2 linked regions of the Deinococcus aerius genome follow. Each later gene encodes a partner of the first gene's protein in a complex. Links are inferred from orthologs where the notes say so. Each region holds a gene or a part of one and is shown on either strand. Other genes may lie near its edges.

Evidence for each region. Proteins that work in one complex are often made in the same cells at the same time.
Region 2: rny (region 1) and pfkA share a complex: the UniProt entries of both Bacillus subtilis proteins name them as parts of the possible RNA degradosome complex. The link is inferred for Deinococcus aerius from one-to-one orthologs.

The regions. Positions count from the first base shown.
Region 1 is NZ_BFAG01000023.1:8,018-12,369, reverse strand. The notes cover bases 546-3,426. They hold rny (ribonuclease Y), read right to left. Parts: upstream 2,890-3,426; coding sequence 1,201-2,889; downstream 546-1,200. Other genes in these bases: DAERI_RS20980 (AMP-binding protein), read right to left, coding at 3,092-3,426; DAERI_RS20990 (baeRF10 domain-containing protein), read left to right, coding at 546-963. Also shown: more of DAERI_RS20990, read left to right, coding at 1-545; more of DAERI_RS20980, read right to left, coding at 3,427-4,352. UniProt on the Bacillus subtilis protein: Endoribonuclease that initiates mRNA decay. Initiates the decay of all SAM-dependent riboswitches, such as yitJ riboswitch. Involved in processing of the gapA operon mRNA, it cleaves between cggR and gapA.
Region 2 is NZ_BFAG01000004.1:138,489-142,940, forward strand. Bases 1,007-3,987 are described here. They hold pfkA (6-phosphofructokinase), read right to left. Parts: upstream 3,012-3,987; coding sequence 2,001-3,011; downstream 1,007-2,000. Other genes in these bases: DAERI_RS07525 (endonuclease/exonuclease/phosphatase family protein), read right to left, coding at 1,007-1,091; DAERI_RS07530 (Hint domain-containing protein), read right to left, coding at 1,088-1,960; rsmI (16S rRNA (cytidine(1402)-2'-O)-methyltransferase), read right to left, coding at 3,038-3,880; DAERI_RS07545 (hypothetical protein), read right to left, coding at 3,930-3,987. Outside these bases: DAERI_RS07520 (VanW family protein), read left to right, coding at 1-87; more of DAERI_RS07525, read right to left, coding at 99-1,006; more of DAERI_RS07545, read right to left, coding at 3,988-4,157; DAERI_RS07550 (hypothetical protein), read right to left, coding at 4,229-4,452. UniProt on the Bacillus subtilis protein: Catalyzes the phosphorylation of D-fructose 6-phosphate to fructose 1,6-bisphosphate by ATP, the first committing step of glycolysis.

The DNA of each region.
Region 1 (4,352 bases):
CGGAGCTCGCTCTACATCGTGGGCGAGGATCTGTTCGAGCGGTACGAGATCCAGGCGGACCTCCCCGAGCGGTTCCACTATGGCCGCCCGCTGAAGTCGCTGCTCGACAGCATTCTGGCGATGATGCCGACCGTGGCAGTGATGGCGGTGGACAACGAATGGGCCCGCCTCTTCGTGCTGCGCCAGGGCGAGTTGCAGGAGGTCAGCAGCGAGGAGAACGTCCGGCTGGACGACGGCGACCGCTGGGACACCATCGTTTCGGGCACCCGGCATGTCCCCGGCGCTCCCGGTTCCGGCGGGGCGGGGCGGGGTCAGCCCGGCAGCGGCCCGCGCAGCGACAGCGGCACCGACCTGTTCGAGGCGCGGGAGGACGCGGCGCGGCAACGCTTCTACAACCAGAAAGTTCAGCAACTCGGCCAGGTGCTGGATGTTCTCGATATCAAGCAGCTCATCCTCGTCGGCACGGTGCAGCGTGTCGCCGAGTTCAAGGCCGAGATTCCCGACAAGGCCCCCTACGAGGTCATCGGCGAGACGAACGTGGTCGGCGGCACGAGCTGGGCCAACCCCGCCGAGATTCTGGAAAAGATCACCCCCATCGTCGAGGCACACCGCCAGAAGATGGAGGAGCAGGTCCTGCACGACATCCAGGAGCACGGCGTGATGGAGGTCGAGCGCGTGCTGGAGATGGTGCAAGAGGGACGGCTCTACCAGCTCGTCATCCCCGAGGACGGCTCGCAGATGCACGTCTACCGCAGCCACAACCGCGAGGTGCCCTACTTCACCGCGCAGAAGGACGTGACCGAAAGCCCCCTCGACGGCAGCCTGATGGAGCGCGTGACCCTGGAGGAGGTGCTGCCCGACTTCATCGACCTCTACGGGGTGGAGGTCAAGCGGCTGCACGGCGACTACGCGAACCGTCTGGTGAGGGAGTTCGGCGGCTTGGCCGGGTTGCCCCGCTACTGACCACGAAGGAGAGACGGGTAACCCCAGGCTTTGATCTCGACCCAGGACAACGCTCTGGTGCGTAGCCTGGTTGACCCTCTCCCCCCGTGGGAGAGGGCCTGGCGCAGCCAGGGGTGAGGGGGCGCCCACCCGGCGACATCGCCCCATCAGCGCAGCTTCCAGAAGTGGGACAGAGTGGAGATCAAAGCTTGGGGCGACCCGCACGCCGCGTGGTCGCCCCTTCCCCTGTCTCTTCCCCTACCGGGCGACCTCCACGGCGCGGCTCTCGCGCACGACCGTGACCTGCACCTGGCCGGGGTACTCCATGTCCTGCTCGACCCGCCCGGCGATCTCGCGGGCCAGCAGGGTCGCCTGCGCGTCGCTGACCTGCTCGGGCTGGACAATCACGCGCACCTCGCGCCCAGCCTGGATCGCGTAGGCCTGCTGCACACCGGGGAAGGCGACCGCGATCTGCTCCAGTTGCTCCAGACGGCGCACGTAGGCTTCGAGTTCCTCGCGCCGCGCACCGGGCCGGGCCGCGCTGATCGCGTCGGCGGCGGCCACGAGCACGGAGTAGAGCGTTTCCCCATTCTCCGGGTCGTGGTGGTGCGCGATGGCGTCAATGACCTCATGGGGCTCCCCGAACCGCCGCGCGAGGTTGATCCCGATCTCGACGTGGGTGCCCTCGATCTCGCGGTCGATGCTCTTGCCCACGTCGTGCATCAGCCCGGCGCGGCGAGCCATGGCGGCGTCCAGCCCCAGCTCATCGGCCATGATGCCGGTCAGGTGCGCGACCTGGACCGAGTGCTTCAGGACGTTCTGCCCGTAGCTCGTGCGGAAGTACATCCGCCCCAGCAGTTGCACCAGGCCGGGCTTGAGGCCCACCACGCCCGCCTCGATGGCCGCCTCCTCGCCCTGGGCGTGGATAAAGGCCTTCATCTCGTCCTGGGCCTTGTGGACCATCTCCTCAATGCGGGTGGGGTGGATGCGCCCGTCAGCCACCAGGGCCTCCAGAACGTGCCGCGCGACCTCCCGCCGCACCGGATTGAAGCTCGACAGGATGACGGCTTCCGGCGTGTCGTCGATGATGAGGTCCACCCCCGTCAGGGCCTCGAAGGCCCGGATGTTGCGCCCCTCGCGCCCGATCAGGCGGCCCTTCATCGCGTCGTTGGGGATGGGGACGACAGACACGCTGAGCTGCGCGCTCGTCTCCGAGGCGCTGCGCTGGATGGCCTGGGCGATGACGTTGCGGGCGGTGCGCCGCGCCTCGGCGGTCGCGCGCTCGGTCATCGCCTTGACCCGGATGGCCTTTTCCTCCTCCAGCTCGGCGTCGAGTTGGCCCAGGATCTGCTGCCGGGCCGCCTCGGGGGTCAGCCCGGCGACCTCGTACAGCCTCAGGTCGATCTGCCGGGACCGCTCCGCGAGGTCGGCCTCCTGCCCGGCGAGGGCGCGCAGTTGCCCCTCCAGCCGCTCCTCCAGGGCGTCGAGCTTGTCGCCGCGGGCGTCGAGCTGCTCAGCGCGGCGGTTGAGGCGCTCGATCTCGCGCTTGAGTTCCTCGCGCTCGCGGCGGGTCTCCTGGCGGTCGGCGCTCAGGGTCTCGCGCTCGCGGGCGGCGTCCTGGGCGGCGCGGGTGCGCTCGGCCTCCACCTGGGCACGCAGGGCCTGGAGCTGCTCGCGCTGCGCCTCCAGGCCCCGGGCGCTCTGCCGCTCGCGCTCGTCGGCCTCCTGAAGGCGGCGGTTGGCGTCCTGAAGGCGCTGGTCGGCCTGCTCACGGATCACCCGGGCGTCCTGCTCCGCCCCGGCCCGGATACGTTCCGCCTCGGCGCGGGCCTCCTGCTGGAGCCGGTCGTCGAGGGCGGCCCTCTGTTGCCGTCCCCGCGACTGCCCGGTGAGGAACCCGCCCGCCAACCCCCCCAGGAGCGCCAGAATGACGGTCAAGATGGTCATGTTGGCCCTTCCTTTCGGTCGAATGTGGGGGTGTCCATCAGCGCGGCTCATGGGCACGCCCCGAGAAGTGTCAGAAAAAGTGGTTGTGGTACGAGTGCGAACACTCCCCGACAGTCTAGCGCGGCACCCCGGGGGGAACCGGGGGCGGGTGGGGAAAGGGAGAGCGCCGCCATGACTCAGGCGGCGCTCTGAAAGTTCTCCCCTAGTTCACCGCCCGTTCCCGCCCCTCCCACAGTTCCCGGCGCAACAGGAACTTCTGGAACTTGCCGCTCGCCGTCTTGGGCAACTCGTCGCGGAACACGTAGTGCTTGGGCGCCTTGTACCCGGCGAGCTGCTGGCGCACATGCGCGTCGAGGTCTTCGGGGCTCGCCGCCCGCCCCGCGTGCAGGGCGATAAAAGCGCAGGGCACCTCCCCCCACCGCTCGTCGGGGCGGGAAACGACCACGGCCTCGCGCACGGCGGGGTGCGCGTACAGCACGCCCTCCACCTCGACCGAGCTGATGTTCTCGCCGCCCGAGATGATCACGTCCTTGTTGCGGTCCCGAATCTCGATGCGCCCGTCGGGGTGGACAACCGCCACATCCCCCGTGTGGAACCAGCCGCCCTCGAACGCCTTGGCCGTCGCCTCCGGGTTGTCGAGGTAGCCCTTCATCACGAGATTGCCGCGCACCATGATCTCGCCGAGGGTCTGCCCGTCGTGGGGGATGGGGGTCAGCTCGGGCGTCATGACCTCCACCTCCCCGGCGAGCAGCATCTCGAAGCCCTGCTTGGCGGTCAGGGCGGCGCGCTGGGGTGTGGGCAGCGCCCGCTCGGCCTCCGAGAGTTCGGCCACCGTGATGAGCGGGCTGGTCTCCGTCAGGCCATAGACCTGAAGCACGTCGAAGCCCAGGGCGTCCATATCGGCGATGGTCCGGGCGTGGGGAGGGCTGCCCGCCGTCGCCACGCGCACTCGGCGGGGTGTGGTTCGGGCGGTGGCGGGGTCGGTGATCATGCTCAGCACGGTCGGCGCGGCGGCGAGGTGCGTCACCCCGAACGCGTGAATGGCGTCGTGAATCGTGTCGCCGCGCAGGACGGGCAAGGTCACGTGCGTCGCCCCCACGCCGAAGGGGCTCCACACCCCGCCCCACCCGTTCGCGTGGAAGTCGGGGAGGGTGTGCAGGTACACACTGTCCTGATCGAACCGGAAGTTATAGATCGTCTCGACCGCGTTGAGCATCGTGTTCCGGTGCGTGAGCATGACGCCCTTGGGGCTGCTCGTCGTGCCCGAGGTGTAGTTAATCGTGATGGTGTCGTCCTCATCGGCGACTGCGTAGGGCAGGGGAGAGGGGTCCTGCTCGCCCAGGCGATCCTCGAAGTCGCTCCCCTCGCCCAGCACCCAGAGGGGAATGCCCAGCTCGCGGCAGGTCTCCTCCACCTTGGGGGCCAGCGTGGCATCGGCCAGGACGAGGGAGACCCGCGCGTGC
Region 2 (4,452 bases), on another replicon or contig:
CGGGTGGTCCGGGACGAGACGCGCAGCGTCTACCGGCCCTGGGGTGGGCTCTTCGCGGTCAGTCCCCAGGACGGGCGGGTGCGCTGAGCCAGGCCGCCTCAGGGTGGGGGCAGCCGCAGGTCGGCGAGCAGGGCGCGGTGGTCGCTGAGCAGATCGGGGAGGGCCGAAGCACGTTCGACCCGGGCGCCTTGCGTCCAGATGTAGTCGATGCGCGAGTGCCCGAAGCGGGCGTGGTGGGTGAAGCCGAAGCCGAGCCCCCCGGCCAGGAAGGCGTCGATCAGGCCGAGGGCCGACAGGTGGGCGTGCAGTTCGCCGTGCGGCGGGGCATTCAGGTCCCCCGCGAGGACGAGCGGGCCGGGCGTTGCCCTCAGAATGCTCTCCATGACCCCCACGAAGTCGCGCCGCACCGCGAGGCGGCGGGAGACTCGTTTCGGTAACGAGCGGCCCAACCGCACGTCACTGGCACTGGGCAGGAGTCCGAGGGTGGGGAGGTGGGTATTCACCACCGTCACCGTTCGCCCGGAGACCCCCACGGACGTGACGAGAACCGCGTGGGGCGAGCGGGGGAAGGACACGACCCGGGAGGAATGCACTTGCAGGCGCGAGAGCGTGATCAATTCGTCGTGCCGAACGAGGGTCCAGCCGGGGAAGGCGGCGCGCACCCGGGCCGTATATCCGGCCTTTCGGTTCCGGTCCAGGGCTTCTTGCAGGGTCACCACCTCCACCCGCTCCCGCCGGGCAAGGGCTGCGAGCCTTGCCGGGTGCGCGCCGGCAAAGTCGGTGTTCAGCGTCAGCACGCGCAGTGAAGAACCCTTTCCCTCTGTGCCGGACGGGAAGCGGGGCGGGACCAAGCCTACTTGTCCCACGGTAAAGGCGGCGGCAACGGCTACATTCAGGGCGGCCCAGTTCCACCTCCTCCCCCTCAGCGCCCTCCAGGCAAGCCAGAGGGGCAAGGGCAACAGCACCTGCGGCGGCACGAGGTCGAGTGTAGCGACGGGCCACCACGTCTCCGAGCGGGCGCGGGCGAGCAAGCCCCAGGCGAGGGTCAGGGCCGCGAACAGGAGGGAGAGGGCGGCGAGTCGGGACCTCACGGGCTGCGGGCGATGGAGGCGCGCACCACCCGCCCCGAAGGCCCGAAGTCCACCCGGATGAAGTCGTACCCGCCTGCCCCGTAGGTCCAGGTGGGGAGGCGGTTCAGGTCCGCACGGGTGCCCGGCTCGTTGGGGCTGCCGTACTGGACGTACACCTGCTCGCGCGTCCAGCCGATCAGCGCCCGCTCCTGCCCGGCCGGGTCGTTGGGAAGGGCCGGAGGGGGGGCGGGGCGGGACAGGGACAGTCTCCTCTCCACTTCGGCGACGTTCGTGTACAGGGCGGGAAGGGTGGTGCAGCGGGCCGGAATCTGCGCCCGGGCCTCCCCCTCGTAACCCTGGTTCACGCCGCCGTAGGCGAGAGACAAGACGTCCATCCCCTGGGGCTTCCCCAGAACGAGCAGGATGGTCGGGCTCAGGTCCTGCAGCCGCCACACGTCCTCCACCCGCGCGCCCTTCAGGGTCAGGTCGGCGTAGAAGCCGTCCATCACCTCGCAGGGAACGTGCCACAGGCCGAAGGGCCACACGTTCTGGCCGCTCAGGCGCGCGGCGAGGGCCTTAGTCTCCGCATCCCGGGTGAGGGGAAAGACGGCCTTGGTCCCCAGGTTCCGCCGCGGCAGCCACACCTGCCCGGCCCCGCCCGAGAGCCGGTAAGCGCTGGTCGTCTCCGCCGTGACGGTGAGGGGACGCCCCAGCCAGGGTGAACGGGGCACCTGCCGCCCCTGCGCGTCGGTCAGGAAGGCGGAGACCAGAGTGCGGCTCCCGACCCGCAGGCTGCCGGTGAGCAGCAACACGTGGTCCCCCACCCGCAGGCTCTCCACGGCGAGGGCCTGGCCCAGCAGCAACATTCCCAGCGTCAAAGCCTTGAACACAGCCCGAGCTTAGGGGAAGGGGCTGACGGGAACTTGAACCCTACACGCTCAGCGTCTTCGCGCAGCGGTACAGGTCGCGGCTCACGTCCTTGCGCTTCTCCCAGGTTTCCTCCAGGGGGGTGTAGCTGATCTCGCCGTTCATCCGGCCCACCATCACGCCCCGCATACCGTCCATCAGGGCGTAGACGGCGGCCTCGCCCAGGCGGCTGGCGAGGACCCGGTCGCTGCTGACGGGGGTGCCGCCGCGCTGGATATGGCCCAGGATGCTCACGCGCGTCTCCAGCCCGGTCCCGGCCTCGATGGCGTCGGCCACGCCCTGCGCGCCGCCCGGAAAGCCCTCGGCGACGATGATGATGGAACTCGCCTTGCCCTTCGCCAGGCTCTCCTGCACGGTGGCGACCACGCCGTCCACCGGCCTGGGGTCCTCCGGGATGAAGACCTCCTCGGCGCCGCCCGCAACCGCGACCTCCAGGGCGATGTGCCCGGCGTGGCGGCCCATCACCTCGATCACGAAGATGCGCTCGTGCGAGGCGCCCGTGTCGCGCAGCTTGTCCACGGCGTCCAGAGCGGTCTCGACGGCGGTGAAGTAGCCGATGGTGTGGTCGGTGCCGTACAGGTCGTTGTCGATGGTGCCCGGCACGCCGATCACCGGGATGCCGTGTTCCTGCTGAAGGTAGTACCCGCCGTGGAAGGAGCCGTCGCCGCCGATCACGATCAGGCCGTCCACCCCCCACTCGCGCAGGTACTCGGCCCCCTTGGCGCGGCCCTCGGGCGTGCGCCAGGTGTGCGAGCGCGCGGTCAGGAGGATGGTGCCGCCGCGCTGGATGGTGTTCGCCACGTCACGCGCGCCGATGATCGCCATATTGCCGCGGTGCAGGCCGGAAAAGCCCCGCCGCACCCCCACGACCTCGATGCCCTGGTGGGTGGCGGTGCGGACGACCGCGCGGATCGCCGCGTTCATGCCGGGCGCGTCCCCCCCGCTGGTGAGGACGGCCAGGCGCTTGACCCCGGCGGGGTTGGGGTGGACGGTTACGGGGTCGATGTCGGTCACGGGCAACTCCTCGTCGGGGGTGGGGCTCAGGTCTCCTGCGTGACCGCGAGGGCCAGCGCATAAGCGTCATTCTTACGCAAACCCTGGCCCATCAGCAATTCCCGGATCTCGCGGGCCCCCCGGCCCTCGCCCGCCCAGGTCCGGGCGAGGGCGGCGTGGTCAGGGACTTCCTCGCCGGGCACGGCTTCCCCTGTGGGTCGGCCCGCGACGACGACCACGATCTCGCCGCGGGTCCCCTCCTCAAACCGGGCCGCGAGTTCCGCCAGCGGGCCGCGCGCCGTCTCCTCGAAGCGCTTGGAGAGTTCGCGGGTCACGCTGGCGGCCCGCGTCTCGCCGCACGCCCGGGCCAGGTCGGCGAGCGTGGCGGCGAGGCGGTGGGGGCTCTCGTACAGGATGGTCGTCTCGGGGCGGGCGGCAATGGCCTCCAGGCGCTCCCGGCGCTCGCGGCCCGAGCGGGGCAGGAAGCCCTCGAAGGTGAAGCGGGCGTTCGGGAGCCCCGACAGCACGAGCGCCGGGACGAAGGCGGTCGGCCCCGGCAGCACCTCGACCGGGATGTCCGCCGCGACCGCCGCCCGCACGAGTTCCGCCCCCGGGTCGCTGATGCCCGGCGTGCCCGCGTCGGAGACGTAGGCGAGGCGGGGATACTGTTCCAGCACCTGCCCGGCGCGGTGCATGGTGTGGGCGTCGAGACGGACGAGGGGCTTGCCGATCCCCAGGTGGGTGAGCAGCGCCCCTGTCCGCCGCGTGTCCTCGCAGGCCACGGCGTCCGCCCCGCGCAGCACCTCCACCGCCCGCAGGGTGATGTCCCCCAGGTTGCCCACGGGCGTGGGCACAAGCCAGACGCGGGGGGAGGAGGGCTCGGGGGTCACGGACGACCTCCGGCCACAGTTCCCCGGGCTCCCGGCTGACCGTTCCTCCTCATTCCCCGGCTTCGCTCACTCCGCCCGCGGGCACGGCCTCCGCCACCAATCCCGGCACCGGCTTGAGGCGCACGCGCACCTTGCGGGGACGCTTGAGGACGCTGGTGATGCGCGCGCGCAGCAGTTCCGCCTCGCCGACCGTGACGGTCACGACCGTGCCTTCCGGGAGCCGCGCGCCGATCAAGACGACCACGCCGCTTTCCACGATGCCCTTGTACGCCCTCATATGCAGATCACTCTATTCCTTGCACTCCCGAAGAGTGCCCGGGGGAGCTAGGAGGCCTCCTGAACCGGGACTCACACTTCCCGGCCCTGGGCCCGGTGCTGCCGCCGCTCGGCCCCCGAGAGGGCCTCCCGCAGCGCGATGATCTCGCTCTCACGCGCCCCGCCCAGCCGCGCGTAGCGGTCGATCACCTCGGCCGCCTCGCGCCGCCGGTCCAGCCGCAGCAGGATGCTGCCCAGATGTTCGCCCCTCACGAAGTACGCGCGGGGATTTTCCGGGTCGGCGGCGACCTGCGCCC